2 linked regions of the Variovorax paradoxus genome follow. The protein of the gene in region 2 binds, or shares a complex with, the protein of the main gene of each other region. Links are inferred from orthologs where the notes say so. Each region holds a gene or a part of one and is shown on either strand. Other genes may lie near its edges.

Region 1 (12,886 bases), 1.9 Mb from region 2 along the record:
CTTGCCGCCTTCGTTGGCCAGCAGGATGCGCGAGTACAGCGGGTCGACCGCATCGGCCTCTGCATGGGCCGCCACGTGCATCAGCGGCGAGCGTGCGGCCACGTCGCGGAACTGCGTCTTGGTGGCCGCCGCGCCCATGTACACGGTGTTGCGCGGGAACAGCTGCGCGAGCTGCTTCACCTCGACTTCGGCACCGGGCAGGTCGTACTTGTCTTCGATGCGCGGATTGCCGAATGCCGTGAGCGATGCGCTCACGCGCGGCGTGCGTTGTGCCAGCTGCACCGCAATGCTGATGGAAGGCGCCACCGCCACCGGATTCGTCTCGATCAGGTAGCGCCCACCCAGGCGCAGCGCCTGGAACGGCAGGTAGTGCAATGGCCCGTGGGGCACCACGATCACCCGCTGCCCCGGCGCCAGGCCCAGCGGGCCGAGCAGCGCCGCGCCCAGCTTGTCGGCATTGGTGATGGCCGCGCGGCGGCCGCGCACGATGGAGTTGCGGAACACCTCCACCAGTTCGGTGAGCTCCTCGCGGCGCACCGGCACCGTCTTGGCCTCGATGCCGGCGGGACTCACGACCCACACCAGCAGGCGGTCGGGCAGCGCGTGGAACTGCACCACGCGTTCGTCGGGCGCCAGCGTGCCTTGCAGCGTGGCCAGGTCGACGGTGTGCGCGGCGCGTTCGTTGATTTTTGCGCGGCCGCGCACCGCATCGAGCAGCGCGCGCGAGCGGCTGCGCTCGCTCACTTCAAAGGCCTGGCGTGCATCGCCCGCGTCGCTGTAGATGGACACGCCGCGCTCGAACACCGACTGCAGGTCCGAGAACAGGCCCATCTTGAATTCTTCGCTGCGGAACTTGGCGCGCACCTGGTCGACGCCGCCGAGCGCGCGGGCCACGGCGTCGGCCGCGGCCTGCTTCTGGCCCAGCGCGAGCTCGCTGCGCGCCACGCCGTCCCAGGCCCAGAGGCGGTAGTACTCGGTGTCGGTGCCCACCTGCCGGGCCGTGAGCGCGCGGTACAGGTCGCGTGCTTCGGTCGGCTTGTTCTCGGCCAGCAGCAGCCGTGCGCGCGTGCGGTCGAGCTGGGCCGTGAGCGGTGCGTCCTTGGGCGCCGCCATGCCGCCGAGCACTTCGCGCGCCCTGGCCGCATCGCCCGCTTCGATGAGCGCGTTGACCAGGGAGGCCTGCACCAGAGGGGCATAGCGGGCCGAGCTGTTGGCCAGTGCCTCGTCGTAGCTGATCACAGCGCCGGCATAGTCGCCGCGGCGAGTGCGCACATCGCCGATGACCTTTTGCACCGGGCCGACCACCAGCTTGGGGTCGCGCGCCTGGTGCTTGAGCGCCTCGCGTGCAAATTCTTCAGCCTTCTCGAGCTGGCCCGAATAGCTGTAGACGATGGCCAGGTCCCTGTTGGCCATGGCCATCAGGTTCGGGTCGCGCGTGGCATTGGCCAGGTGCAGCGCCTTGCTGGCGGCGCGCACGCTCTGGCGAAACTCGCCAGCTTCGGCCAGCGCCACCGCCTGGCTGCAGTACTGGTAGCCGGAGAGCTTGACCGCGTCTTGCCCGTAGAGCACCGCGCCCTCGCTGGTCAATGCCAGCAAGGTGTCGGTGTCGGCAAGCCGGGCCTGCTCGGCCTTGCTGGCCGCGGCCTCGGCGTTGGGCGCCTGCGGCTGCGCCAAGGCCAATGGCCCGTGCCCCAGCAAGAGAATGCCAGCCAGCCCGAGAGCACCCGCGGCTCCTGCACGACGTGCCGAGCGCTCCCATCCCGTTCTCGAAAACCACGTCATTGGACCCCCGCGTGCGGCCCGTGTGCCCGCGGTTGCGGGGGTCGACGCCGCGGAAGTGCGCGCCGTTCAGGCCTCGTGGGAAAGTCTAGGAGCGCCCTCCCGCGGCGGCTATTCGCAAGAAGGCCTAGCGCAAACGGACTACCTGAAGGAGTCCGTCAGGCGGGGACCGATTCGATGTCGGCCCGCTCCCAGTGGCGGTGCTTGGCAATGGCCGCGACGAAGTCCTGCGCGATCTGCGTGGCCGCGGTGTTGTCGCCCAGGTTGGTAACCGGCGTGGCCGCCACCACGACGCCCGGAGGCAGGTCGCCGGGTTGCGCGTCGGCGGCAATGCCGAGCCTGGACAACAGCTGCACGCCCTCGCCCACGGTGCAGATGGCCTTGCAGTGCTTGTAGGCCTCGAGCACGAAGTGCACGGCATCGCCAGTGGCCGCAAGGGCCGTGGCGCCCAGGCTGCCGCCGGGCACCAGCACGGCGTCGAACATCACCGAAGGCGCATTGGCGAAGGTCATGTCGATGTCGATCTGCCGCTTCGACGCACTGGCCACGGTGCCCAGGCGCGGGCCGACCACCTTGCAGCGCGCGCCGGCCTGCTCGAGCGCATCGCGGATCGGCTTGAGGGAGGCGGAGTCGATGCCGTCCGCCACCAGGATGGCGATCTTGCGCGTGCGGATCGTGCCGTCGCCGGAATCGGCCATGCTGAGCGCTGGAGACTCCGAGATCGGCAGCGACATGCGGTGTTCGCGATAGCCCGCGCGGCCCGCCGCGGCCTTGGCATCGGGAGCACCGATACCGAGCGGCTCCGCCACGCGCCGCGCGAGCTTCTCGTCCACGTGCGCGAGGTTGTCGACCATGCGCTGGCGGATGGCCGGCACGTCGACTTTCGAGAGCTCGAAGCGAAAGCCCGCGACGATGTGCTCTTTCTCGGCGGCGCTCTGGCTGTTGAAGAACAGGCGCGCCTGCGTGAAGTGGTCGTCGAAGGTCGGGCTGCGCCGGCGCACCTTGGGCGACTCCATCTCGTCGGGGTACGACTGGAAGCCGACGCTGCCGCCGTCCACCCGGAACTCCTTGCCGTCGCCCAGCGAATTGGGCTCGTAGGCGACCTGTCCACGCGCGATGGTCTGGCGGTGCATGCCGTCGCGCTGGAAGTTGTGGAACGGGCACACGCTCTTGTTGATGGGCAGCTCGTGAAAGTTGGCACCACCGAGCCGCGAGATCTGCGTGTCGGTATACGAGAACAGGCGCCCTTGCAGCAGCGGGTCGTTGCTGAAGTCGATGCCGGGCACCACGTGGCCCGGGTGGAATGCCACCTGCTCGGTTTCGGCAAAGAAGTTGTCGGGGTTGCGGTTGAGCACAAGCCGGCCGATGCGCTGCACCGGCACCATCTCCTCGGGAACGAGCTTGGTGGGGTCGAGCAGGTCGAAGCCGAGCGATTGCGCCTTGTCTGGCGCAATGAGCTGCACGCCGAGCTCCCACTCGGGAAAGTCGCCGTTCTCGATGGCTTCCCACAGGTCGCGCCGGTGAAAGTCCGGGTCCTTGCCCGCGATCTTCTGCGCTTCGTCCCATGCGAGGCCGTGAATGCCGAGCTTGGGCTTCCAGTGGAACTTGACGAAATGGCTCTCGCCGCGATGGTTGACGAAGCGGAAGGTGTGAACGCCGAAGCCTTCCATCATCCGGTAGCTGCGCGGAATGGCGCGGTCCGACATCGCCCACATCAGCATGTGGGTGCTCTCGGGCATGAGCGAGGCAAAGTCCCAGAAGGTGTCATGCGCGCTCGCGGCCTGCGGCATCGCGTGATGCGGCTCGGGCTTGACGGCGTGGACGAGGTCGGGAAACTTCATCGCGTCCTGGATGAAGAACACGGGGATGTTGTTGCCCACGAGGTCGTAGTTGCCTTCGCGGGTGTAGAACTTGACCGCGAAGCCGCGCACGTCGCGCACCGTATCGGCCGATCCGCGTTCGCCGGCCACCGTCGAGAAGCGCACGAAAACGGGCGTCTTCGCATCGGGGTCCTGCAGGAAGTCGGCCGAGGTGAACTGCGACATCGACTTGTAGACCTGGAAGAAACCATGCGCCGCCGAGCCGCGGGCATGCACCGCGCGCTCGGGAATGCGCTCGTGGTCGAAGTGCGTGATCTTCTCGCGCAGGATGAAGTCTTCGAGCAGCGTGGGCCCGCGCAGACCTGCCTTGAGCGAGTTGTGGTTGTCTGGAATCTGAAGACCCTGGTTGGTCGTCAGATTGGGCGCATGATCGGTTGCGAAGCCTTCGAGTTGCTGCTGCTTGGCATTGGTGCCGTCCGTGGCCTTAGATCGGCGTCCGGCGGCGGCCTTGTTCTGTGGCGTCATCGAGGATCTTTCATTGGGGGGTCAGCTTCGTTGTCGAGAAAAAGGTCCAGCACGTTCACCAACGCGATCAGGCAGATGAAACCTGCCACTGCGGCCACCACCCAGAACAGGATTTCATCCCCCCAAGTACCGGTGAGTGAATCGAACAACGCAGAGATATCCATGATTCGCTCCAGCAGATCAGATTGAACAAGACGTAATGCTTGCGCTGCAGCCGGTAAGGGCGATAAGAGCCGATTTGAAGGCGTTGCGAGCGATTCGAAAGGTTATGTTTGCCGCAGTCTGTTACCCGTAGTGGCGCCTCGCCCCAGCTTGTGGGAGAGGTGAGGCGCGCAAGGTAGGAGCGCGCCGACAGGGCCGGGCTGGCACCTACGCGGCTTTGCGCCTCTGCCCGCATGCCGCGGCACTGGGGCGCCGATAGCATCAACAAAGGAGGCACGAAGCCTGCTTGCACATCCGGACAGAACACATACTCGGCCGAGAGGGAAGAACGACATGCAGATAGAGATCGGTTTCGACATTGAACTGGCCGTCACGGCGCCCACGGCACTGATCTACATGCTGCAAGTCCACCCGTCGCGCGCGGCCGACCTGCAGAACGGCGAGCACATCACCATCAGCCCGCCGCTGCACACCGACTACTACATGGACGCCTTCGACAACCACTGCGCGCGGGTGCGGATACCGGCAGGCGTGGAGAGCGTGCGGCTGCGCAACCATGCCGTGGTGTTCGACCCCGGCTGGACTGACCCGGTGGACTACGGCGCCGTGGAGCACTCGGCCGCCGACCTGCCGGTGTCGACGCTGCGCTTTTTGCTGCCCAGCCGCTATTGCGAAGTGGACAGCGAACTGCTGCAGTTCGCATGGAACAACTTTTCGCGCGTGACGCCCGGCTGGCATCGCGTGCAGGCCATCTGCGATTTCGTGCACGAGCACCTGCGCTTCGACTACCAGGCCGCACGCGCCACGCGCACGGCACTCGAAGGCTTTCGCGAGCGCACGGGCGTGTGCAGGGACTTCGCGCACCTGGCCATCACGCTGTGCCGCTGCATGAACATTCCGGCCCGCTATGCCACGGGCTATCTGGGCGACATCGGCATTCCGCCCGTGCCGTACCCGATGGACTTCAGCGCCTGGTTCGAGGTGTACCTGGGCGACCGCTGGTACACCTTCGATGCGCGGCACAACGTGCCCCGCATCGGCCGCATCGTGATTGCGCGCGGGCGCGACGCGGCCGACGTGCCGATCACCATGGTGTTCGGCGCCAACTCGTTGCAGCGCTTCGAAGTAACGACGGCCGAAGTGCTGCAATAGGGCAGCCCGGCAAGCGCAGCGGCTTCACGAGGGCATGTAGCCCAGCATCTCCATGGCGGCCCGAAGCCCCGTTCGGCTGCTCTCCATGGCGTCCCAAGGCGTGTTTCCCACGCTGACGCGTTCGGCAATGGTGGCCACCGTCCAGTGGGCGGCGCTGCCCAGATCGGGCAGTTCTTCCCACGCCAGCGGCACCGACACGCCCATGCCCGGACGCGCGCGCGCCGACCAGGCACTGGCCGTGGTTGCGCCGAAACCGTTGCGCAGGTAGTCCGCGAAGATCTTGCCCACGCGGTTGCGCGGGCCGCTCTTGGCCACGAAGCGGTCGGGAACGATGCGCGCCAGGTGCTCGACGATGGCCCGCGAAAAGCCCCGCACCTCGTCCCAGCCAAGCTCGCGCCGAAGCGGCACCACCACATGCAGCCCCTTGCCGCCGCTGGTCTTCAGGAACGACGGCAGGCCGAGTTCGTCGAGCAGCACGTGCACCAGCAGCGCGGCCTCCTGGATCTGCTGCCAGTCGACACCTTCGCCGGGGTCGAGGTCGAAGGTCATGCGGTCAGGCTTTCCGAGGGCGCGCGAGGTGGCGTTCCAGGTGTGCAGCTCGATGGTGTTGTATTGCGCCGCCCCGATCAGCGCCTGGGCGGTGTCGATCTGCAGCAGCGGCTCATGCCCCGGGTCCAGCGCGGGGTCGAGCAGCTTGATGCCGGCAATGTCGCTGTGCTGCGCATGCTTCTGGAAGAACAGCTCGCCGCCCACGCCCTCGGGCGCGCGCACCAGGGCCACGGGGCGCCCCTTGAGGTGCGGAATGATCAGCGGCGCCACGGTGGCGTAGTAGGTTGCAAGGTCGCCCTTGGTCACGCCGCTGGCGGCGTCGATCATGCGTTCCGCATGGGTGATGCGCGGCGCCTTGGTCTCCATTCGGTCGCTCTTTCGGTCCGTCATGCCGCGCGGCGCCGGGCTGGGGCCGACTTGGCTGCGGAGCGCTTGCCGGCGGCACTGCCGCTGGTGCTCTTTGAGGTGGTCTTGCCGTGGGCCTTGGTCTTCGGCTTGGCCTTTGCGGTGGTCTTGCTCTTCGCGGACGGCTTGGCAGGCTCTTCTTCGTCGTCGTCCTCTTCGTCCGCGTCGGCGGTCTTGGTCGAGGCTTTTGCGCCGCCGCCCTTGCGCAGGCTGCGCTGCAGCAGCTCGGTCAGGTCGATGATCTTTGCGCCGCGGCCTTCCACGGCCTGGCCTTCCTCGGGCTCGATTTGCGTCACGGTCTCGGTCTGGCCCGCGGCCACCTTGCGGTCGACGAGCCGCAGGATCTCGTCCTTGAACTCGTCCTTGTATTCGTCAGGGTCCCAGTCGGCGCTCATGTCCTCGACCAACTGCTCGGCCATCTTGATCTCGCGTTCGTTCAGCCCGGCCTTCTTGGCGTCTTCGGAGGGCAGCGGCAGTTCGGTCCAGGGACGGATGTCGGAGCCCCAGCGCAGCAGGTTCAGCACCAGCCCGGGGCCCACGGGCACCAGTGCGGCAAGGTGCTGCTTGGTCTGGATGACCACGCGCGCCACGCCGATGCGGCCGCTTCGCTGCAGCGTTTCGCGCAGCAGCGCATACACCTTGGCGCCGCGGTTGATGGGCGCAACATAGTAGGGCCGCTCGAGATAGAGAAACGGAATGCCGTTGGCGGGCACGAAGGTCTCGATCTCGATGGTCTGCGTGGTCTTGGGGTACGCGTCGGCAATTTCCTTGTCGCTCAGCACCACGTATTCGCCGTCTTCGTACTCGACGCCCTTCACGATGTTCTCGCGCGCGATCTCCTTGCCGGTCTTCTTGTTGATGCGCTTGTAGCCCACGGGGTCCATGGTGCGCTTGTCGAGCCAGTCGAAGTCGATGCTCTGGCTGGTGGTGGCCGAGTACAGCGCCACGGGGATGTGGACGAGGCCGAAGCTGATCGCGCCCTTCCACAGGACGCGCGGCGCGGGTGCTTTTTTCGAGACTGCCATGGACACACTCCTTCAGGCTCAGGACTTTGCGCCAACGACGGCCCGCCGATGTAGGAGTGCTGCGGCGCCTGCCGTAGGGATCATGCATTTCTCCGTCCCCTTCCGAGGGAGGGCCGGGGTGGGGGCAAGCGGCGTGTCTATTCGGGCGCTCTGCCCGCCCCCATCCCAGCCTTCCCCCGGAGGGGGAAGGAGCGGATGCTTCAGGCCACAGAGCCGAGCACGCGCTCGCTCGGCCGCGCGAAGTAGAACCACTCGGCGCCGGGCAGTGCCAGCGCGTTGGGAAACACGATGAATCCGTCGTCCGGCGCGCTGACCAGCGTGCCGTCGTGGCGCACGCCGATGGGCTCGCCCCGCTGCACCGCATCGAAGGTGGCCCAGTCGCGCACGAAGCTGTCTTCTTCATGCAGGCGGTCGGTCACGCTGGCCAGCCGCAGCAACTGAGGCGGGCTGGGCGGCGCGGCCGCCATGCCTTCCGGCAACGCCGCCATGCCGAGCAGCGTGAGCGCGCGGCGAATGGCGCGCCACGCCACTTCGGGCGCCTGCGGGTCCTGGTGCTGGCCGCATTCGAGCGTGACGCCGTAGCCGCCGCAATTGCGGATGTACTCGTTGGTGCCGCGGCCGAAGTCGATGGCGTCTTCCCCAACGGCGGTGCCCGCGGAACGCTGCGCGAGCCCGGCCGCATAGATGTCGAGCCAGCCTTCCACCACGATGGGCGTGCCCAGGTGCAGCGCAAGCAGCCCCTCTTCGCGGGCGCGGGCAAAGGGCTCCAGCTGGCCGGCGTTGTCGCGCGGGCCGATCATCGCGAAGGCCTCGCCCTCGCTCTGGAACGAGTGCAGGTCGAGCAGCACGTCGTGCCGCTCGATGAGCGGGCACAGCACATTGGTCACTCGGCCCTCGTAGTCCGCCGGCGCCTCGCTGGGCTTGAACAGGCGATTGAGGTTGCGCTCGCCCTCGCGCCGCAGCCGCCGTCGCGCGAGCGGATTGGCCACGGGCACCAAGCTGAGCTGGCCGCGCAACAGCTGGAGCGTTCCGCCGTCGAATTCGGCCAGCACCCGCTCGATGCCCACGGTGCCGCAGGTTTCGTCGCCATGCACCCCGCCCATCACCAGCAGCCGGGGGCCGGGGTTCAGCGAGGCGAAGGTGTGGATGCGCAGGCTGTCGGTTGCTGCGCCGGCAAAAGGATCATCGGAAGACATCCGGTCGATTATTGCGGAGGGGTTGCCCTGTGCGCAAAGACGCTACTAGATTCATAGCGGCGCGGCACGCCTACAGGGCTCGCATCGGCTGTCCTACCGTCGCTACCGGCCGGGCGATGCAGGCTCGACTCATCAGATCGACACCGAGAGGAACACGCCATGAGCAGCAGCAAGCCCCGTTCGAAGGACCCCGGCAAGCCGGACGATCCGGTGCGGGACGCCGGCGGCGGCAACACCAAGGTCGAGCAAGGGGGCGATTCGGCGCCGCGCCTGCCGCATGAGCGCGACCAGTCTTCCGACAGCCAGGAGGCGCAGGACGGCCAGCCGAGCGAGGTGGGCCGCAAGGGCCATGACGACATCGAGCGCGGCGCCGTCGATACCGACCGCGGCCCGGTGACGGACCGCGTCTACAACGACAAGGTCAAGCGCTGAGCCCGATTTACTTCTTCTTGCCGACGCCGGCGAGCTGGTCGCGCATGGACGAGATCACCGCGCCGTAGTCCTTGGCATTGAAGATCGCGCTGCCGGCCACGAAGGTGTCGGCGCCCGCGGAGGCCACGCGCGCAATGTTGTCGGCCTTGATGCCGCCGTCCACCTCCAGCCGGATGTCGCGGCCGCTTTGCTCGATGCGCTTGCGCGCGAGTTCGATCTTGCGCAGCGCCGAGTCGATGAAACTCTGCCCGCCGAAACCGGGGTTCACCGACATGATCAGGATCAGGTCGATGTCGTCGATGGCCCAGTCCAGCGCCTCCAGCCCCAGCCCCGGGTTGAACACCAGCCCCGCCTTGCAGCCCGCGCCCTTGATGGCCTGGATGCTACGGTTGACGTGCGGCGACGCGTCGGGGTGAAAGCTGATGTAGTCGGCGCCCGCTTCCGCAAAAGACGCGGCCAGCGCGTCGACGGGCTGGATCATCAGGTGCACGTCGACCGGCACCGGCTCGCCGTCCGCCGTCTTGGCGTAGGGCTTCAGGGCCTTGCAGATCATCGGACCGAAGGTCAGGTTCGGCACGTAATGGTTGTCCATCACGTCGAAATGGATCCAGTCGGCGCCGGCGGCGATGACCTTGGTCAGCTCGTCGCCAAGGTGGGCGAAATCGGCGGAAAGAATGGAGGGGGCGATGCGGAACGGCGTGCTCATGCGCCGATTGTCGCAGCCGGCGCAAAACCCGGAAAGCAGTGCAAGAGAAGGCTCCAGTTACCATCGCGCGCATGTCACACAGCCCCTTCAGCGTCCAGGTCGAGCCCCGCTACTTGGCCGACCAGTCCTCCTCCAAGGACAACATCTACACCTTCTCCTACACGATCACCATCACGAACGTGGGCCAGGTGGGCGCGCAGTTGATCGCGCGCCACTGGCTCATCAACGACGCCTCCGGCCATGCGCAGGAAGTCAAAGGGCTTGGCGTGATCGGCCAGCAGCCGCTGCTGGCGCCGGGGGAATCGTTCCGCTATACCAGCGGCTGCCGCCTGCAGGCGCCGAGCGGCACCATGCACGGCAGCTTCTTCGTGGTGACTGAAGAGGGGGAGCGCTTCGACGTGCCGGTACCGATGTTCGTGCTGGAGGCCGACATCGGCGGAGCGCCTGTATCGCGTGTGTTGCACTAGGCTGGCCCCGGGCATCCAGGCACTGGCTGAACAGAAAACGCCTTTGTCCTGCACCGCCGGGACTCTGCCATGCGTTACAAACCTCGCATCGGCGTTTTTCCGGGCGCCGCCCCGTGCCCACCGCCGGGCCATCTTCATGCGCACACATATCTCGGGCTTCGCTTCCTCCATTCCGCTCGGACTCATGCCTGGCCCGCTGCCCGCATTAGCGGGTTTGTTCGGGCTAGCCTGGGCGTGCGCCACGTGACACTGTCGGCCGGCCAAATAGCGGCGGCCACCAGCTTTTTTCTACCTGCATGAATTTGACGAGTTTCATCAACGACCTGCTGGGCTTCTGGTCCGAGTGGCTGCGCCCTTCGGCGGGCCTGCCTACCGTGCTGTGGTCGCTTTTGCTGGCCGCCGCGGCGGCCTCCGGCCACCTGGTGCAGCGCTACCTGGGCTTGCCCAAGGTGGTCGGCTATTCGATCGTGGGCGCAGTGGTCGGCTTTGCCGGTTTCGAGGGCGCCATCTGGCCTCTGCGCGGCATCAGCCTGTTCCTGCTGGAGCTGGGCGCCGCTGTTGTGCTGTTCGAAGCCGGCGGCCGGCTGCCGCTGCGCTGGTTCCGCCACAACCCGATGGTGCTGGGGCAAAGCCTGCTGGAAGCCACTCTCACCTACTTCGGCGTGCTGTGGACACTGCAGCTGCTGGGCCTGCCCGACCCAGTGGCCAACCCCATTGCGCTGATGGCCATCGTCGCCTCGCCGGCGGTGCTGAGCCGCGTGATCATGGATACGCGCGCCTCGGGCCCCGTGACCGAGCGCGCCATGACGCTGGCCACGCTCAACACCTTTTATGCGCTGGCGCTCGGCTATGCGCAGGCGGGCCTGATCGAGCGTGCGCCGCAAACCCTGCTGCAAAAGCTCTATCCGGTGGCGGTGGTGCTCGGCCTGTCGTTCGTGATCGGCGCCATCCTGGCGCTGGCGCTTCGCACGGCGCTGCGGTTCATGAGCCCGACGAGCGAGAGCACCTCGATCCTTCTGCTCGCGCTGATTGCGGCCGGAGCCGCCCTCACGGCCCACGTCGGCGGCTCCGCGCCGCTGGCCGCGCTGATCGGCGGTGTGCTGCTGAAGACGCTCAACCCCAAGCCCTGGGCCTGGCAGCGGCAGCTCGGCACGGCCGCATCGCTGCTCACCATGCTGATGTTCGTGCTGGTGTCCATCGTGGCGGCGCAGGCCGACTGGACCTTGCCCGTTGCCAGCGTGGTGCTGGCGGTGATCGTGGTTCGCCTGTTTGCCAAGATTGCCGGCGTGGCCATTGCCAACCCCGGCAGCGGCGCCAGCTGGAAGCAGGCCTTCTGGGTAGGCTGCGCCATGTCGCCGCTGTCGGCGATCGCGCTGTTGATCGCATCCAACTTCACCACCGCCTCGCCGCTGCTCGGCACCATGATCACGCAGGTGGCCCTGCCCTCGATTCTCCTGATGGAAGTGATGGGCGCCGTGCTCGCCACCGTGGCCATTCACGCGGTGGGCGAGAGCTCGGTGCCTTGGGCGCCACAGGCTTTCAGCACCACGGAGGACACGCAGCGATGACCGCGTCCACGGGCTTTCCCGACAGCTCCAGTACCCCCCTCGTTCCCAGCATGGCGGACAGCGACGACTTCCGCTCGCCGGCGCTTCCCTCGGATCCCGCGAGCCGCGTGGTCAAGCTGGAGCCCTTCAACCGCTCCGAAGCACTGTCGCTCGGCGTGGAACTGGAGCTTCAGCTCGTCAACACGCACGACTACGACCTGGCGCCCTATGCCGAGGACATGCTCCGGCTGATGGCGCAAACCCCGCTGCCCGGCAGCGTGGTGCCCGAGATGACCTCGAGCATGATCGAGATCTCGACCGACATCTGCCATTCGGCGCAAGACGTCATCACGCAGCTTTCGCCCATTCGCGAGGCGCTGATCAAGAATGCCGACAAGCTCAACATCGCGGTGGTGGGCGGCGGCACTCACGCGTTCCAGCAGTGGCATGAGCGGCGCATCTACGACAAGCCGCGCTTTCGCGAGCTGTCGGAGCTGTACGGCTACCTGAGCAAGCAGTTCACCATCTTCGGCCAGCACGTGCACATCGGCTGCCCCGATGCAGACGCGGCCTTGCTGATGCTGCACCGCATGTCGCGCTACATCCCGCACTTCATTGCGCTGTCGGCCTCGTCGCCGTTCGTGCAGGGGCAGGACACGCAATTCGACTCGGCCCGGCTCAACTCGGTGTTCGCGTTTCCGCTCTCGGGGCGCGCGCCCTTCACCTTGAGCTGGAAAGAATTCGAAGCGTACTTCGAGCGCATGACCCGCACCGGCGTCGTGCGCAGCATGAAGGACTTTTATTGGGACATCCGGCCCAAGCCGGAGTTCGGCACCATCGAGATTCGCGTGTTCGACACGCCGCTCACGGTGGAGCGCGCCGCGGCGCTGGCGGGCTACGTGCAGTCGCTGGCCGCGTGGTTTCTGCAGGAGCAGCCCTTCGAGCCGACGGAAGACGACTACCTGGTCTACACCTACAACCGCTTCCAGGCCTGCCGCTTCGGGCTCGACGCGGTGTATGTCGACCCCGCCAGCGGCCAGCACATGCCGCTGCGCGATCACATCCTCATGACCATGACGCAGCTCGAATGGCACAGCGAGGCGCTCAACGCCACGCAAGCG
Region 2 (17,031 bases):
GACTCTTCCTTCAGGCGCGATGCGGTACCCGTTGCACGCGGCACCACGTCGTTGGCATAGGCCTGGGCTTCGTTCTTGGCGCGCTCGCGTTCCTGTCCGGCCTTGAGCACGTCGTCGAATGCGGACTGCACCTGCTCGGGCGGGCGAACGCCACCCTGCTGCAAGTTGATGTTGACCACCTCGACGCCGACCTTGTAGCGGTCGAGGATGGTCTGCATCAGCGCGCGCACGCGAGGCGCGATCTGGTCGCGCTCCTCGGCAAGGGCCGCATCCATCTTCATCTTGCCGACCACTTCGCGCACGGCGGTTTCGGCCACTTGCACCACCGTTTCCGTGGGCGACTTGCTCTCGTACAGGTAGGCGCGCGCATCGCTCAGGCGGTACTGCACGGCAAACTTGATTTCGACGATGTTCTCGTCCTCGGTCAGCATGGCCGACTCGCGCAGGCCCGTCGTGCGCACGATGGCGTCGCGGCCCACGTCGGTGGAACGGATCTGCGTGACCACGACAACTTCGTGGCGCTGGATCGGGTACGGCAGGCGCCAGTTGAAGCCCGCGCCCACCGTCGCCTTGTAGCGGCCGAATTGGGTAACCACGGCCTGCTGGCCTTCGTTCACGATGAAGAAGCCGGTACCCAGCCAGATGAGAACGGCCACGATGGCCACGAGGCCGATGCCGAAGCCCGCATTCTTCATGTCGGGCCTGTAGCCGTTACCGCCGCCATCGTTGCCGCTGGGGCGGTTGCCGCCACCCTTGCCACCGAAGAAGCCGCCGAGCTTGCGATTGAGGTCGCGCCAGAGTTCGTCGAGATCCGGCGGCCCCTGGTTGGGGCCCTGCCCGCGAGGGCGGTTGCCGTTGTTCTGGTTGCTGTTGCCCGAAGGCGGGGGCGTCGGGGCGCCCGGTGGGTCTGCGTCGGGAGGTCGGTTGCCGGTCGGGCGGTCGCCGTTGGATGCGGGCTCATCGCCACGCCCCCACCGGCCATCGTTCAGGTTGAACATGCCCAGAAACCCTCTCCACGCTGGCTTTGCATTCATTCGCTTCGTTCTCTTGTCAGTGGCGGGATTGTGCCCAATCAATTGGCGGTATCGTGCAATTCAGTGTCGGCTTCTGGGGTCATCGTATCGCCCACGGAACCCGACCGGCGGGCCAGTTCGGCTCGCAGCAGGGGAACGCCCTCGCCGCTTCGCGCACTCAGGAAGATGCGCGGAACCTGCACGCCGTCGATTTCCATCTCGTCCTGCAGATGCAGCGGATGCTGTGCAGTTTCAAGGGCGTCGAGCTTGTTGAACACCAGAAGCTGCGGAACGGCATCGGCCCCGATGTCGCGAAGAACCGACTGCACTTCGGCCATCTGCTCGGGGAAATGCGGGTTGGAGGCATCGACCACGTGCAGGAGCAAGTCGGCGTCGACCGCCTCTTGCAGGGTGGCCTTGAACGCGTCGACCAGGCCGTGAGGCAAGTCGCGAATGAAGCCGACGGTGTCTGAAATGGAAACCTGCCGGCGGGCGTCGCCCAGGTACAGGTTGCGCGTGGTGGTGTCGAGCGTTGCAAAAAGCTGGTCGGCCGCATACGCGCGGGCTTTCACCAGTGCATTGAACAGCGAAGACTTGCCTGCGTTGGTATAGCCCACGAGCGAGATGTTGAAGGTCTCGCGGCGCTCGCGCTGGCGGCGCTGCGTTCCGCGCTGCTTCTGCACCTTGGCGAGGCGCTCGCGCGTGCGCTTGATCGACTCGCTGATCATCCGGCGGTCGAGCTCGATCTGCTTTTCACCGGGGCCGCCTCGCACACCGGCGCCGCCAGTCTGGCGCTCCAGGTGGGACCAGCGGCGAACCAGGCGCGTGCTGAGGTATTGCAGTCGCGCCAGCTCGACTTGGAGCTTGCCCTCATGGGAGCGGGCACGCTGCGCGAAGATTTCCAGAATAAGGAAGGTGCGGTCATACACCGCCACGTCGAGCTGGCGCTCGAGATTGCGCTGCTGCGCGGGGCTCAGCGACTGGTCGAAGATGACCTCGCTGGCCTGGTGCATTGCAGCCAGTTCCTTGATTTCATCGGCTTTGCCGCTTCCGACGAAGAGCGCTGCGTCGGGCGCCTTGCGTTTGCAGATGAGTCGGGCGACAGGCTCCAGGCCCGCGGTCTGTGCGAGCAGGCCGAGTTCCTCGAGTTCGCTGTCGAAATGGGGCAGCCCGAAATCGACGCCGACGAGAACGGCGGCGCCTTCCTGGCGGGAGTTCAGTTCAGACAAGCGGGATCAAATATGGAAAAAGCGCGGCGGTGGGTACCGCCGCGCTCCGCGCGATCAGGCTGCGGCGTCGTCGTTCTCGGCAGCCGAGAAGTTGACGGCACGACCCGGCACGATAGTGGAAATGGCGTGCTTGTAGACCATTTGTGTCACCGTGTTGCGAAGCAACACGACGTACTGGTCGAAAGACTCGATCTGGCCCTGCAGCTTGATACCGTTCACCAAGTAAATGGAAACCGGCACATGCTCGCGACGCAGGGTGTTCAGAAACGGGTCTTGTAGAAGTTGCCCTTTATTGCTCACGATATTCTCCGTGTTCAAGAGTAGTTGTTGGAGAGATGACCTTAACACAGGGTTTCTGCGCCGCAGCAGGCGGGGTCAAAAGCCTTTGAAAAATAACGTCTCTCAAAAGCCGGAACTTCCAGCGCAGCCGCAGCTCATCGGCTGCCATCGGTCGACAAGCGCGCTCAGTCGTCCTTGTCCGCAAAGGGATTCTGCGAGCTCTTGAACTGAATGCGCAAGGGCGTGCCCACGAGGTCGAATTCCTTGCGGAAGCGCCCTTCGAGAAAGCGCTTGTACGCCTCGGTCACGTGCTCCAGCGAATTGCCGTGAATGATGATCACCGGCGGGTTCATGCCGCCCTGGTGCGCATAGCGCAGCTTGGGGCGGAACATGCCCGCGCGCTTGGGCGACTGGAACTGCACCGCCTCCAGCAGCAGCCGGGTCAGCACGGGTGTGGACATCTTGCGGGTGGCCGATTTATGGGCCTGCGCAATCGCCTGCCATACCGGGCCGAGACCCTGGCGCTTGATGGCCGAGATGAAATGCAGCGATGCGAACTTGAGGAACGGCAGGCGGGTTTCGATCTGGCGCTGGATCTGCTCGCGCTGGTAGCTGTCGACCGCGTCCCACTTGTTGATGGCAATCACCACCGCCCGTCCGCTTTCGAGGATGTAGCCGGCAATGTGCGCGTCCTGGTCGGTCACGCCCTGGGTGGCATCGAGCAGCAACAGCACCACGTTGGCCGACTCGATGGCCTGCAGCGTCTTGACCACCGAGAACTTCTCGATTGCTTCGAACACCTTGCCCTTGCGGCGCAGGCCGGCCGTGTCGATGAGCTCGAAGCGCTGGCCGTTACGCTCGAACGGCACCGAAATGGCATCGCGTGTGGTGCCCGGCATGTCGAAGGCCACCAGGCGCTCTTCGCCAAGCCAGGTGTTGATCAGCGTGGACTTGCCGACGTTGGGCCGTCCGGCCACGGCCAGCTTGATCGGCTTGTTGACGTCGTCTTCGTCGGTGTCGTCTTCGGGATCCGGCAGGTTGAGCGGCGCGAGCGCCAGTTCGACCAGGTCGCGCATGCCCTGCCCGTGCGCGGCGGAAACGCCGTGCACGTCGCCAAAGCCCAACTCGTAGAAGTCGACGAGCTTGGTGCCGTCATGCATGCCTTCAGCCTTGTTGGCCGCCAGCACGCACGGCTTGCCCAGCCTGCGCAATTCGTTGGCAATGTCGTGGTCTTGCGCCGAAAGGCCTTCGCGCGCGTCGACGACGAAGATCACCACGTCGGCCTCGGCCACGGCCTGCCGCGTCTGCTTGGCCATTTCCTTGTAGATGCCGCTGCCGGCATCGGGCTCGAAGCCGCCGGTGTCGATCACGATGAACTCGTGCTTGCCCAGCCGGCCGTTGCCGTAGTGGCGGTCGCGCGTGAGCCCCGCAAAGTCGGCGACGATGGCGTCGCGCGTCTGCGTCAGGCGGTTGAAAAGGGTCGACTTGCCGACGTTGGGACGCCCGACCAGGGCCACGACCGGCTTCATGGCCGGCCTTTCATTGGCGCGGTTTTCATGGGCGGGCCTTCGAGAAAGTTATTCAGGGCGATAGCCAAACACACCGCCGTTGGCCGTCACGACGACAACCGTATTGCCGGCCATCACCGGGGTGACGCCGATGGCGGAGCCGTCGGGCGTGACGCGATTGAGCAGTGAGCCGTCTTCGCGCGAGACGAAGTGCAGCGTTCCGGTGCTTTCGCCAATGACGAGCGAACGCCCCACGGCCAGCGGGCCGGTCAGGACGCGGTTCTTGAAGCGCGTCGATTGCCAGGCGCGCTCACCATCGGCGCGGCGCCATGCCGTGACGCTGCCGTCCGATTCGGTGCCGTACACAAAGCTTTCGTCGCCGCTCACGCCTTCGGCGCCGGAAGCCGGCTTGGTCCAGAGCAGCTGGCCGCGAATGGTGTCGACGCAGCCGACGTTGGCGTAGTAGGCCCGGGCGCAGACGGTGTCACCGACACGGCTCACGCTGCCGGTCAGGTCGACCAGGCGCTCGACGTCGTTGGTGCCGCGAGGTGCGGCAATCGGCGCTTCCCAGCGCGAAGTGCCGTTGCCCGGGTTCATGCCGACCAGGCGGCCGCCGATGCCCGACACCAGCGTGTCGCCCACCGCGATCAGCACGCCCGACTTCTTGAGCACCAGGTTTTCGGCGGTGCGCTGCTGCAGCCAGAGGCGGCGGCCGCTCTGGCCATCCCAGGCGCTGATGCTGCGGTCGGCCGTTTGCACGAAGACACGCCGGCCAGCCACCAGAGGCGCGGTAAAGGCCTGGGCCGAGAGGCGCTGCTTCCAGAGGACCTTGCCGCCTTCGATGGCGACCAGTTCGTTGTCAGCGGTGACGACAGCGGCCAGCGAACCGTCGCTGCCGACGCCTGCCGCCAGCTTGGCGCCGACGTTGCCGCGCCATGTTTCGCGGCCGGCACGGGCATCGATGGCGACCACGGTGCCGTCGGTGCCCGCCACGGTCACGATGTCGCCGCTGACATCGACTGCGAGCGGGAAGCTCACGGCGGGAATGCGCACGTTCCAGGCCTGGCGCACCCCAAACAAGGCGGGATTCGGCGGCAATTCGGCGGGCTTGGGCTTGCTGGTGCCGGAGCAGGCGGCCAACATGGCGGCCAGAACAATAGCCGAACCCGCACGCAGGACAGACGACTCAGGCATGAAACGCTTGAAATTCATAATGCGATGCGATCAGGATTTTTGGGGGGCTGCCGGCGTGACCGTGATCACGGGTGCCAGGCTCTTCGGATCGACGCCGGAGGCATTGAGCTTGAATTCGACGAGGCGCCGGTAGTCGGACGTCGCGCCAAGGCCGGTCCAGGCCTTGCGGTATTCGGCCTGCGCTTCGTTGCGCTTGCCCTGGGCCATGTAGATGTCGCCCTTGCGATCGGCCACGAGCGGCTCGAATTCCCTGGGCACGTCGCCGGAGAGTTGCTTGAGCGCTTCGTCATACGACTTGCTGTCGAGCAGTTCGGCCGCCAGCCGGAGCTTGGCCACCGCCTTGTAGCCCGGATCGACAGCGCTTTCGGCAACCCAGCCAAGGGCTGCGCGCGAAGCGTCCAGATTGCCCTTCTCGTACAGCGCCTTGGCGGCGAGAAGGCCGGCCTGCTGCGCATAGGCCGTCTTGGCGAAGCGCTCTTTCATGTCGCCCAGCACGCGCTGGATGCGTTCCACGTCGCCGGACTGCGCGCTGCGCTCGACCTCGTCGTAGAGCGCTGCGGCTTGCGCCGCCTTGCTGCGCTGGAAATATTGCCAGCCGTTCCAGGCCACGAAGGCTCCGGCCGCAAGCAATACCACCCAGGTGATCAGGGTGCCGTAGGTGTTCCAGAAATGCTTGAGCTGGTCGAGCTGTTCCTGTTCGTCGAGATCGAGATGGGTTGCCATGCGTATCAGGTGTTGGGAGCCGGCGATTGTAGGGTGGCGGCCCAGGTGGCCACTTCGGCAAGAGCGCGGGCGCTCTGCGCACCGCTTCCGTCGCGCAACGACTTGAGAGTCACTTCGCCGCGCGCAAGTTCATCGGCGCCGAAAATCAGCGCATAGGTGGCGCCACTGGCATCGGCTTTCTTCATCTGTGCCTTGAAGCTGCTCAGGCCGTCCGCCGTGGCCGCATGCATCTGCACGCTGACACCCGACTCACGCAACTGCTGCAGGGTACGCAACACAACAGGCATCGACGCGGCATCAGGCACCACGGCATAGGCATCGGGTGCGGGCGCGGAAACCTCGGCGCCCTGCTCCTTCAGCAGATCGAGCACGCGCTCGACGCCCATTGCCCATCCCACGGCCGGCGCCGGCTTGCCGCCGATTTGCGCAATCAGGTCGTCGTAGCGGCCGCCGGCACACACCGTCCCCTGCGAACCCAGCCGGTCGGTCACGAACTCGAACACGCTGAGGTTGTAGTAGTCGAGTCCGCGCACCAAACGCGGGTTGATCGTGAATGCGATGTCGTTGGCCTTGAGGATGGCTTGCAGTCCCTCGAAGTGCGCAAGCGATTCAGCCCCGAGAAAGTCGATCAGCTTCGGTGCCGATTCGACGACGTCCTTCATGGCCGGATTCTTGGTGTCGAGAATGCGCAGCGGATTGCTGTGCAGGCGGCGCTTGCCGTCCTCGTCGAGCTTGTCGGCATGCTTCTCGAAATGGGCAATGAGTTGGGCGCGGTGCAGCGCGCGCTCGGCGGGTTGGCCCAGGCTGTTGAGTTCGAGCCGCACGTCGGTCAAGCCAATGGCCTTCCAGAGCGCATTGGCCAGCAGGATCAGCTCCGCATCGACGTCAGGGCCTGCAAAGCCCAGGGCTTCCGCGCCGATCTGGTGGAACTGGCGGAAGCGTCCACGCTGCACGTTCTCGCGGCGGAACATCGGTCCGGTGTACCAGAGCCGCTTGGGGCCTTCGTACAGCATGTTGTGCTCGATCACCGCGCGCACCAGGCCGGCGGTGTTCTCGGGACGCATGGTGAGATGCTCGAACTTGCCGTGCTTGTCGGCGCGATCTTCAAAGGAGTACATCTCCTTCTCGACGATGTCGGTCACCTCGCCGATGCCGCGCACGAACAAGGCCGTGCGCTCCAGGATCGGCGTGCGCACGTTGCGGTATGCAAAGCGCCCCATCAGGTCGCGCACGGTGGCCTCCAGCCACTCCCAGCGCGCCGATTCGGACGGCAATATGTCGTTCATGCCTTTGACGGCATTCAATTTTTCAGCCATGAGTCTGCGGAGGTGTCAGGCCACGGCGGCGTGCTCGCCGCCAAAGCGCTTTTCGATGTAGTTTTCGACGAGCTGATGGAACTCGTTGGCGATATTGTCGCCGCGCAGCGTGAGGGCCTTTTCGCCGTCGATGAAGACCGGCGCCGCAGGTGCTTCGCCGGTGCCGGGCAGGCTGATGCCGATGTCGGCATGCTTGCTTTCGCCGGGGCCGTTCACGATGCAGCCCATGACGGCCACCTTCATGGTTTCGACCCCCGGATATTTCTTGCGCCACACCGGCATCTGCATGCGCAGGTAATCGTCGATCTGCTTGGCGAGTTCCTGGAAAGTGGTGCTCGTGGTGCGGCCGCAGCCCGGGCAGGCCGTCACGCTCGGCACGAACACCCGCAGGCCCAGCGCCTGGAGAATTTCATTGGCGATCAGCACCTCTTGCGTGCGCGACTCGCCCGGCTGCGGCGTGAGCGACACGCGAATCGTGTCGCCGATGCCCTCTTGCAGCAGGATCGAAAGCGCCGTGGCCGAGGCCACCGTGCCCTTGGTGCCCATGCCGGCTTCGGTGAGGCCGAGGTGCAGCGGGTATTCGCAGCGACGGGCAAGCTCGCGATACACCGAGATCAGGTCTTGCACACCGCTCACCTTGCACGACAGGATGACCTGGTTGCCGGCCATGCCCATCGATTCGGCCAACTTGGCGGATTCGATGGCCGAGGTGATCAGCGCCTCGTACATCACCTGCTTGGCGTCCCACGGTTCGGCGCGCTGGCTGTTGATGTCCATCAGGCTGGCAAGCAGTTCCTGGTCGAGGCTGCCCCAGTTCACGCCAATGCGCACGGGCTTGTTCCACCGCATGGCCGCGTCGATCATCTGGCCGAACTGGCGGTCGCGCTTGTCGCCCTTGCCCACGTTGCCGGGATTGATGCGGTACTTGCTGAGCGCCTCGGCGCAGGCCGGATAGTCGGTCAGCAGGCGATGCCCGTTGTAATGAAAGTCGCCGATCAGCGGCACGTCGATGCCCATGCGGTCGAGCTGCTCGCGGATGTAGGGCACCTGGGCCGCGGCCTCGGGCGTGTTGACCGTGATGCGCACCATTTCCGAACCCGCGGTGGCGAGCTCCTTCACCTGGATGGCCGTGCCGATGGCATCGACCGTGTCGGTGTTGGTCATCGATTGCACGCGCACGGGCGCGTCGCCGCCGACCGTGACGGTGCGCGCACCCCAGACCACCTGGGCCTGGCGCGAGCGGCGCGCCTTCGGCGCCGCCGATTCAATGGGTTGAGGAGTGCAGTCGCTCAAGATGTCACCTCGAAACGCGCCACGCCGCCGCCGCGCGTGACCGGCTTCAGATCGTAGGGCTTTCCGCGCACTTGCACATCGACCGCCGAAGCGCGCCCGACCACCACCGACAGCGGCAGCGCGCCGGACAACCCCACGGTTTCGCCGGCTTGCACGATGCGCCGCAGCAACTGCTTGCCGCCCGCCTCCGTCACCGTGATCCAGCAGTCTTCGCGAGCGACGAAGACCAGCGGCTGGCCTCCGCCGGCAGCGGCAGACGGCGCCGCAACGGTGGCAGCTGCATTGGCTGCTGGCAAGGCCGTGGCGGATGGCGCACCCGGTGCGGCAGGTGCTGCCGCAGGCGTTCCGGGCGCCGCATTCGCCGGGCCGGTTGCCGCAGGCGGCACAGGCGACACCGGTGCGTTCTCGATGACGGAGGCTCCGCCTGGAGCCGCTGCGACTGCAGGCGCCTCGGTAACCGAGCCTGTTTCGGTTTCGCCGCGCGCCGTCCAACGCGAGACGGCGGCGCCGACCTGGTCGAAAGCCGACTGCGGCAGCCAGAACAGCACCGCTGCCCCCACCAGCAGCAAAGCGACGACGATCAGCAATGCGCGCGATGGAAGACCGTTGGAGCGGCTGCCGTTCCAGCGCGGCGTACCGGAAACGATATTGCTCTTGAGCGTGCGGTCGGCCGTTGCCAGCGGCGCGCGCTGCGCTCCCGGCAGCTTTGCCAGCACCGGAGCGGAATCGATGCGCAAGGCGCGGCAGACGCTGCTTGCCAGCGCGCGCGCAAAGACCGGATCGGGCAGCGAATCGATATCGTCCGCCTCCAATGCCATGAGCTTCTGCGGCGGCACCTTCAGCGCCGCGGCCACCATTTCGATATGCAGGCCATGGGCCTCGCGCGCCTCGCGAAGCATGTCGCCGGCCGTCTTGTGCGTGATGTCGCCTTCCTCGAGCGGCAGCGCCGCGGAAGTGCCGAACTCCGAAACCCGTTCAGTCATTGAAATTCCCGCGCTCGTACGCTATTGCCTCCCGGGACTGCGGAAAGCGCCGTTGCAGTTGTCCTCCCAACTGCGCAACTGCCTCGCGGTTGTTGAGCCGTCGTTCGATCTTGATGCCGAGCCACAGCGTCTCGGCGCTGGCCGAGGGGCTGTTGTTGACGCGGCGAATGTAGAACTGCGCGCGCGACCATTCTTCGCGCTGCGCCAGCAGCGAGGCCAGGTTGAACCCGACCACCGGATTGCCGGCGTCCATCTCATAGGCCTGCATCAGGCTGCGCTCCGCCTCCGGGCGCTGGCCGGCCTTGAGCTGGCAAACACCCAACGTCATGAGCGTCTTGGCCCGGTCGGTGTAGCTCGGCACCGCGAGCGCGGCGTTGAACTGCTGGGCCGCGTCGCCATAACGGTTCTGCTGGCACAGCAGCCAGCCGTAGTTGTGCCGCACGTTGGGATCGCGCGGGTTGATGGCGATGGCGCGGCGGAAGCTGTCCTCGGCCATGCCGGCATCGTCGAGCCGCATGTAGACGAGGCCCCGAAGGCTGTAGGCATCCGCGTAGTTGGGGTCGGCGACCAGCGCCTGCTTGATTTCGTCGAGCGCGACGGTGTTCTGGCCATGCTCGAAGTAGCCCGAGGCCAACTCAAGCCGCAGCCGCGCGCGGCGCTGCCGGCTGCTTTCGTCCGACTCGGTGACGATCTCCGCACCCTTGCCCGAGCTGGTGTCGGCCAGGCTGGTGGTGGTGGTCCGCGTGTTGACGCAGCCCACGAGCAGAAACGCCACGGCCACACCGGCAAAGCTTGCAGTCAGCAGCCGCTGCGCGCTCGCGGTGGTCATCGGAAAGGCCATGCTCATTGGATCAGTGCTCCTGGGGGGTGGTCTTTCGAACCGGATGCAGAACAACAGGGCGCTCCGACACGGCACGGCGCTGGGCCATGCGTTCGGCGGCGCGCGTGCGGTCCTTCACGTCGCCGGCCAGCTGTCCGCAGGCCGCGTCGATGTCGTCGCCGCGCGTCTTGCGCACGGTGGTCACGAGGCCGGCCTCGCTCAGCGTCTTGGCAAACGCCAGCACCCGCGGCTGCGGCGAACGCAGCAAGCCCGAGGCCGGAAACGGGTTGAACGGAATCAGGTTGAACTTGCACGAAATGCCATGCGTGCGAACGAGTTCCACCAGTTGCCGCGCATGCTCGGGCTGGTCGTTCACACCGTCGAGCATGCAGTACTCGAAAGTGATGAAGTCGCGTGGCGCATGCGCCAGGTAGCGCTTGCAGGCCCCGATCAGTTCGGCGATGGGGTACTTGCGATTGAGCGGCACGAGATCGTCGCGCAGCGCATCGTTGGGCGCGTGCAGCGACACGGCCATGGCCACTGCACAATCGGCGCCCAGGCGGTCGATCATCGGCACCACGCCGGAGGTCGACACGGTCACGCGGCGGCGCGACAGCCCATAGGCGTTGTCGTCGAGCATGGTGCGCAGCGCCGGCACGAGCGCCGAGTAGTTCTGCAGCGGCTCGCCCATGCCCATCATCACCACATTGGAAATGACGCGCTCGTCGCGTTTCAGGTGCTTGCGAAGGAAGTGCTCGGCAAACCACAGCTGGGCGACGATTTCGCCCGTGCTCAGGTTACGACTGAAGCCCTGATGCCCCGTGGAGCAAAAACGGCAACCCACCGCGCAGCCGGCCTGGGACGACACGCACAGCGTGCCGCGGTCGTCTTCGGGAATGAATACGGCTTCGACGGCATTGCCATCGCCGACGTCGAACAGCCACTTGATCGTGCCGTCCTTGGATTCGTGCTGCGTGAGAACCGAGAGGGCCTCGACGCGAGCGGTTGTGGCGAGCTTCTCGCGCAGCGACTTGGCCAGATCGGTCATCTGGGCGAAGTCGCTGGCGCCACGCTGGTGGATCCAGCGGAACAGCTGCGTGGCGCGGAATCGCTTCTCGCCGAGCTTTTCGCAGAACGCAGCCAGCCCCTCGAGATCGAATTCGAGCAGGTTGGCCGTGGTCATGAAATCAGCCGGGATACGGCTTCAGCGCGCGTAGACGTTGAGGCCGGCGAAGAAGAAGGCCACTTCGTTCGCTGCGGTTTCGGGAGCGTCCGAACCGTGCACCGCGTTGGCGTCGATGCTGTCGGCGAAGTCGGCGCGAATGGTGCCGGGGGCGGCCTTCTTCGGGTCGGTGGCGCCCATCAGGTCGCGGTTCTTGGCGATTGCGTTCTCGCCTTCGAGCACTTGCACGAACACGGGGCCGGAGATCATGAACTCGACGAGGTCCTTGAAGAAGGGACGCTCCTTGTGGACCGAGTAGAACTGCTCGGCTTCGTTGCGCGAAAGGTGCACCAGCTTGGCGGCGACGATCTTGAGGCCGGCAGCTTCGAAGCGGGAAACGATCTTGCCGATGACGTTCTTTGCAACGGCGTCGGGCTTGATGATGGAGAGGGTACGTTCGATAGCCATTGAAGTGCTTCCTGAGCTTTAATTTTGAAGTGTTTTGTCACGGCTGCAACGAATATGTTGCACTCTACGGCGACAAAGCCTCTGATTTTAACCGGCGCAGCCCGGGGCCTTGGTGAAAACCCCGCGAAAGGCTGCGCTGGCAGCTGGCTTTCAGCGTCCGCGGCGGCGGTTTCCGCCCGGGCCGCCCTGCCCGCCGAAGCCTCCGCCCGCCGGACCGCCACCACGGCGGCCTGGGCCTTGGCGTTGCTCCTTGCGCTGGCGCGAAAAGCTGTCGGCGCCGATGTAGCCGAGCGAGGTCTTCATCGGATCCGGCTGGTTCGCGCCGCCTGGCGGACGCTCTTCACCCTGGCGGTTGCCACGGTTGTTGTTGTTGCCACGGCGGCCTTGCGGCTGCATGCCAGCGTTGCCGCCACCACCACCGCCTCGGTTGCCGCGCCCCCCGCGCTCTCCACGCGGCGGCCGGCCTTCGCCGAGCGGGTTCGGAATGGGCGCCTCGCGGCCGTCATCGCGCATGTCGCGGGGCTGCTGCTGCGCGCCGCCGGCGTTGCGGTTGTTGCCGCGGCGCTTCTTGTTGCGCCCGTTGCGGCCGCCGCCGGCACCGTCCTGCCCGCCCGGGCCGCGTTGCTGCTGCGGGCGCGGCGCGCCGCCGCCCGATGCCTGGAACAAAGCGCTGATGTCGCGCTCGTCGAGCTCCATCCAGGCACCGCGCTTCAGCCCGCGCGGAAGCACCATGGCGCCGTAGCGGATGCGGATCAGGCGGCTGACCGCGTGGCCGACCGATTCGAACAGGCGCCGCACCTCGCGGTTGCGGCCTTCGGAAATGGTGACGCGGTACCAGCAGTTCGAGCCTTCGCCGCCGCCCTCTTCGATGGTGCCGAACTGGGCCATGCCATCGTCGAGGCGCACGCCTTCGAGCAGCTTCTTCTTTTCGTCGGCGCTGAGCGCACCGAGCACGCGCACAGCGTATTCGCGCTCCAGGCCGAAGCGCGGGTGCATCAGCTGGTTGGCGAGGTCGCCGGAGCTGCTGAACAACAGCAAGCCTTCGGTGTTCAGGTCGAGCCGGCCGACCGATTGCCACTTGCCCTGCTGCAGGCGCGGCAGCTTGCGGAACACCGTGGGACGGTTCTGCGGGTCGTCGTGCGTCACGACCTCGCCCACAGGCTTGTGGTACGCGATGACGCGCGGCGGAGGCGGCGCGATGCGGTAGCGAATGGGCTTGCCGTTGATCTTGACCTGGTCGCCGTACTGGATGCGCTGGCCGATGTGGGCCGGTTCGTTGTTGACCGAGATGCGGCCCTGGAGGATCAACGCTTCCATTTCGAGCCGCGAACCGAGGCCAGCCTGGGCCAGCACCTTGTGCAGCTTGGGCGAGTCGGCCTCCGGCAGCAGCACGCGCTTGAGCGGCGGGACTTCGGGGCTTTCCTCGTCGGCGTCGAACTGGCCTGAAATGACGTCCGCGAAACGGATCGGCTCGGGCGGCAGCGCATTGCGCTGCTCGCGCTCGGCGGCACGGCGTGCGCGGTCGAGGTCGTCCTCTTCCTCGTCGGGTTCGTCTTCCTCTTCTTCGTCGTCGTACTGGCCTCGAGCTCCCTCTTCCTCGCGGCGCTCTTCGCGCTGCTCAGCCGCTGCCACTGGGGCGGCAGCCTTGACGGGAGCGGCAGTGGTTGGCTCCGAAGCGGGAGCTGCTGCAGAGGCGGCTTCAGCGGCGGCTTCGATCACCGGCTCGGAACCTTCCGCAGGTGCTGCCGCAGCTTCACTCTCTGCAGCCGGCTCCACGGTCTTCTTGCGGCGCGGAGCACGCTTCTTCTTGGGAGCTTCACCCTCGCCGGCGGCTGGAGCGGATGCGCCAGCATCGGCATCCGAAGAGGGGCCGGACACTTCCGCGACCGCTTTTTTATCGGATTCGGGCTGGACCGGCACGATTGCCGCGTCGTCGGTGTCGGAGGAGCTCATGAGGTTTTTCCGGGAGAAACAGCGTGGGGATCGGTCTCGTCGGGCGACGGGACTTCTTCGGACTCGAGCGCAACGGGAGGCTCGACTTCCTGGGGGGCGGGAATTTCCGAAGGCTCTTCGGGCGAGGCCGCGTCCTCGGCAAATTGCGCGGCAGCGGCGTCGACCGCTTCGATGGCTTCAGCCGCATCGAGCACTTCGGCGTGCGCCTCGGCGGCCTGAGGCTCGTCTTGCGCCTGATTTTCCGTTGCCTCGGGACCCTCGGCACCGGGCAAGGTCAATTCTGCTTCCAGCGCCGCATCCGTCGCAGCGGAAGCGTCGGCATCGGATTCGCTGGCGATTTCCATCGGCAGGCCGGGCTGGTTGCCCGAGGCTTGGTCGAGCGCGTCGACCAATGCCGCCTGCTGGGCCGGCGTTTCGATCAGCGGCAGCTGGTCCAGCGAGGCCAGGCCGAGATCGTCGAGGAACTGCCGCGTGGTGGCGTAGAGCGCCGGCCGTCCCACGGTTTCGCGGTGGCCGATCACCTCGACCCAGCCTCTGTCCTCGAGCTGCTTCAGGATGAGGGAATTGATGGTGACGCCGCGAATGTCTTCCATGTCGCCGCGCGTGACCGGTTGGCGGTAGGCGATGATGGCCAGCGTTTCTAGGGCGGCCCGCGTGTAGCGCGGCGGCTTCTCGGGGTGCAGGCGATCGAGGTGGTCGCGCATCTCGGGCCGGCTCTGAAAGCGCCAGCCGCTGGCGACATTCACCAGCTCCAGGCCGCGTTGCGCCCAGTCTTCCTGCAGTTCAAGCAACAGCACCTTGATGGTGTCCACGCCCAGCTCGTCGTCGAACAGCACGCGCATGTCGCGCACTGGCAGCGGCTGGCTCGAACAGATCAAGGCGGTTTCTAGAATGCGCTTGGCATCCGCCGTATTCATGGTTCGCGTTATCCGGGAAAAGGCGTCTGTTGGACGCTGGCTCACAAGGATGGAAGGAGTAGGCGTTGCCGGCACGCGGCGAGTGCAACGCAAGGCCGGCATCGAGTGGCCGGCGCGGCCCTCGGGCCGTCAGGCGCGATTGTAATCCAGCCCCCAGGTCTGCAGCGCATGAACAAGATCCGCGGGCGGAAGGGAGCGGAACTCCAGCGGCGCCTGCGTGACCGGGTGCACGAACGCCAGCCTGAAGGCATGCAGCGCCTGCCGCTCCAGCCCGGCGGCGGGCGCGCCTCCATAAAGCGCATCGCCGACCAGCGGATGCCCGATGGACGCCATATGAACCCGGATCTGGTGAGTTCGGCCGGTTTCGAGCGTGCACCGCACGGCGCAACCCTGCGCATTGCTGTCCAGCCGCTCGATGAGGGTACGTGCCGTCTTGCCGGCGTGGCGCTCCAGATCGACCACCGCCATGCGCAAACGGTTGCGCGGATCGCGGCCAATGGGGGCATCGACCTGCCGGGCGGCTGCGCCCGCCCAAGGCTTGTGCCCGACGGCCAGGTATTGCCGCTTGACTTCTCGCGCTGCAATCAGCGCCACCATCGCATCCATGGCAGCCCGCGTGCGCGCCACCACCATCAGCCCGCTGGTGTCGCGGTCGAGCCGGTGCACGATGCCCGCCCGCGGCAGCAGCGAAGCCTTGGGGTCGAGCGCCAGCAGCCCGTTCAGGAGCGTGCCGCTCCAATGGCCCGGCGCCGGGTGCACCACCAGGCCCGCGGGTTTGTCGATGATTCGCAGGTGCTCGTCCTCGTGCACCGTCACGATGTCCATGGCCTCGGGCCGGAACGCCTGGCTTTGCGGCGTCGGCCGCAGTTCGATGCGGCCGGCCTGCCCGGCCCGCACCGTGGCCGATGCCTTCAGCACCGTGCGCCCCTCCAGCTCCACCGCCCCGGCTTCGATCAGCTGTTGCAGATAGTTGCGAGAAAATTCCGGCACCAGGACGGCCAATGCGCGGTCCAGCCGCTGGCCGTGCTCGGCAGCGCCCATGGCAAAGGGCCGCAGCTCGCTGGATTCGACCGGATCGGCGCCCTCCTCGCCCTCGGCTGTTTCAGGCGCCAGGTCCAGGGGGTCGGTCGATATAATTGAAGGCAACTGTTTCACGAAAGCCGTATGTGATGTTTCGCGCCAAATTATCGGTCCCCTCCTGGATCGCGCTCAGCGCAGCAGCGCTGCTTGCAGCCGGCTGCTCCTCCACCCCCACCGCCGACAAGACGGCAAGTTGGAGCCCCAACCGCATTTACGCCGAAGCCAAGGACGAAGCCGGCTCCGGCGCCTACGACAAGGCCGTGCCCCTGTACGAGAAGCTCGAAGGCCGCGCCGCCGGTACGCCGCTCGCCCAGCAGGCCCAGCTCGAAAAGGCCTACGCGCAGTACAAGGCCGGTGAAAAAGCCAACGCGGTTTCCACGCTCGACCGCTTCATGAAGCTGCACCCGGCGAGCCCGGCTCTCGACTATGCGCTGTACCTCAAGGGCGTGATCAACTTCAACGACGACCTGGGCATGTTCTCGTTCCTGACGCGGCAAGACCTGTCCGAACGCGACCAGAAGGCGGCCAAGGAATCGTTCGAGTCGTTCAAGGAGCTCGTGACGCGCTTCCCCGCGTCGCGCTACGCCCCCGACGCGCGCCAGCGCATGAACTACATCGTGAACTCGCTCGCGCAGTACGAAGTGCACGTGGCACGCTACTACTACTCCCGCGGCGCCTACCTCGCGGCCATCAACCGGGCACAGCTTGCGTTGTCCGACTACCGCGAAGTGCCCGCACTCGAAGAAGCGCTGTACATCATCGTGCGCTCCTACGACGCGCTCGGCATGAAGGACCTGCGCGACGACGCCCAGCGCGTGTTGACCACCAACTACCCGCAAAGCGAGTACCTGGCCCGCGGCTTCAAGGGCAAGGACGATCCGTGGTGGAAAGTCTGGTAACTCGATAAAGAACAAAGCCCTTCGGGGCTTTTTCTTCGTCTGGACGGGGGCAGGCCCCTCCCCGCCCGGCCTCCTCGCCTCTCAGGCCGAGAGCGAATTCTTCAGGTCGCTGATGGCGGCCTCGAAATCCGCTTCGCTCTCCAGCCTGCGCATCGGCGGCAACGCGGACAGCAACCGCCGTCCGTAGCCCATCG

What was found.
Region 1: the proteins of hfq (region 2) and katE are in contact, whole or in part, in a crystal structure (PDB 3VU3), measured with the Escherichia coli proteins. The link is inferred for Variovorax paradoxus from one-to-one orthologs.

The regions. Positions count from the first base shown.
Region 1 is NZ_CP046622.1:562,037-574,922, reverse strand. What follows is about bases 1,532-4,498. They hold katE (catalase HPII), read right to left. Parts: upstream 4,125-4,498; coding sequence 1,938-4,124; downstream 1,532-1,937. Other genes in these bases: GOQ09_RS26080 (hypothetical protein), read right to left, coding at 4,121-4,288; GOQ09_RS02685 (CHAT domain-containing protein), read right to left, coding at 1,532-1,782. Outside these bases: more of GOQ09_RS02685, read right to left, coding at 1-1,531; GOQ09_RS02675 (transglutaminase-like domain-containing protein), read left to right, coding at 4,620-5,438; ligD (non-homologous end-joining DNA ligase), read right to left, coding at 5,463-6,353; GOQ09_RS02665 (Ku protein), read right to left, coding at 6,374-7,417; GOQ09_RS02660 (succinylglutamate desuccinylase/aspartoacylase domain-containing protein), read right to left, coding at 7,618-8,613; GOQ09_RS02655 (hypothetical protein), read left to right, coding at 8,773-9,045; rpe (ribulose-phosphate 3-epimerase), read right to left, coding at 9,053-9,751; Co2+/Mg2+ efflux protein ApaG, read left to right, coding at 9,823-10,218; GOQ09_RS02640 (cation:proton antiporter), read left to right, coding at 10,515-11,786; GOQ09_RS02635 (YbdK family carboxylate-amine ligase), read left to right, coding at 11,837-12,886.
Region 2 is NZ_CP046622.1:2,446,244-2,463,274, reverse strand. The notes cover bases 920-3,603. They hold hfq (RNA chaperone Hfq), read right to left. Parts: upstream 2,543-3,603; coding sequence 2,297-2,542; downstream 920-2,296. Other genes in these bases: der (ribosome biogenesis GTPase Der), read right to left, coding at 2,707-3,603; hflX (GTPase HflX), read right to left, coding at 1,073-2,242; hflK (FtsH protease activity modulator HflK), read right to left, coding at 920-998. In the rest of the region: more of hflK, read right to left, coding at 1-919; more of der, read right to left, coding at 3,604-4,050; outer membrane protein assembly factor BamB, read right to left, coding at 4,099-5,241; GOQ09_RS11550 (YfgM family protein), read right to left, coding at 5,254-5,946; hisS (histidine--tRNA ligase), read right to left, coding at 5,952-7,262; ispG (flavodoxin-dependent (E)-4-hydroxy-3-methylbut-2-enyl-diphosphate synthase), read right to left, coding at 7,278-8,555; GOQ09_RS11535 (helix-turn-helix domain-containing protein), read right to left, coding at 8,552-9,538; type IV pilus biogenesis/stability protein PilW, read right to left, coding at 9,531-10,385; 23S rRNA (adenine(2503)-C(2))-methyltransferase RlmN, read right to left, coding at 10,390-11,541; ndk (nucleoside-diphosphate kinase), read right to left, coding at 11,563-11,988; GOQ09_RS11515 (pseudouridine synthase), read right to left, coding at 12,139-13,941; SMC-Scp complex subunit ScpB, read right to left, coding at 13,938-14,858; GOQ09_RS11505 (RluA family pseudouridine synthase), read right to left, coding at 14,988-15,971; GOQ09_RS11500 (outer membrane protein assembly factor BamD), read left to right, coding at 16,028-16,837; GOQ09_RS11495 (ATP-dependent DNA helicase), read right to left, coding at 16,919-17,031. UniProt on the Escherichia coli protein: RNA chaperone that binds small regulatory RNA (sRNAs) and mRNAs to facilitate mRNA translational regulation in response to envelope stress, environmental stress and changes in metabolite concentrations.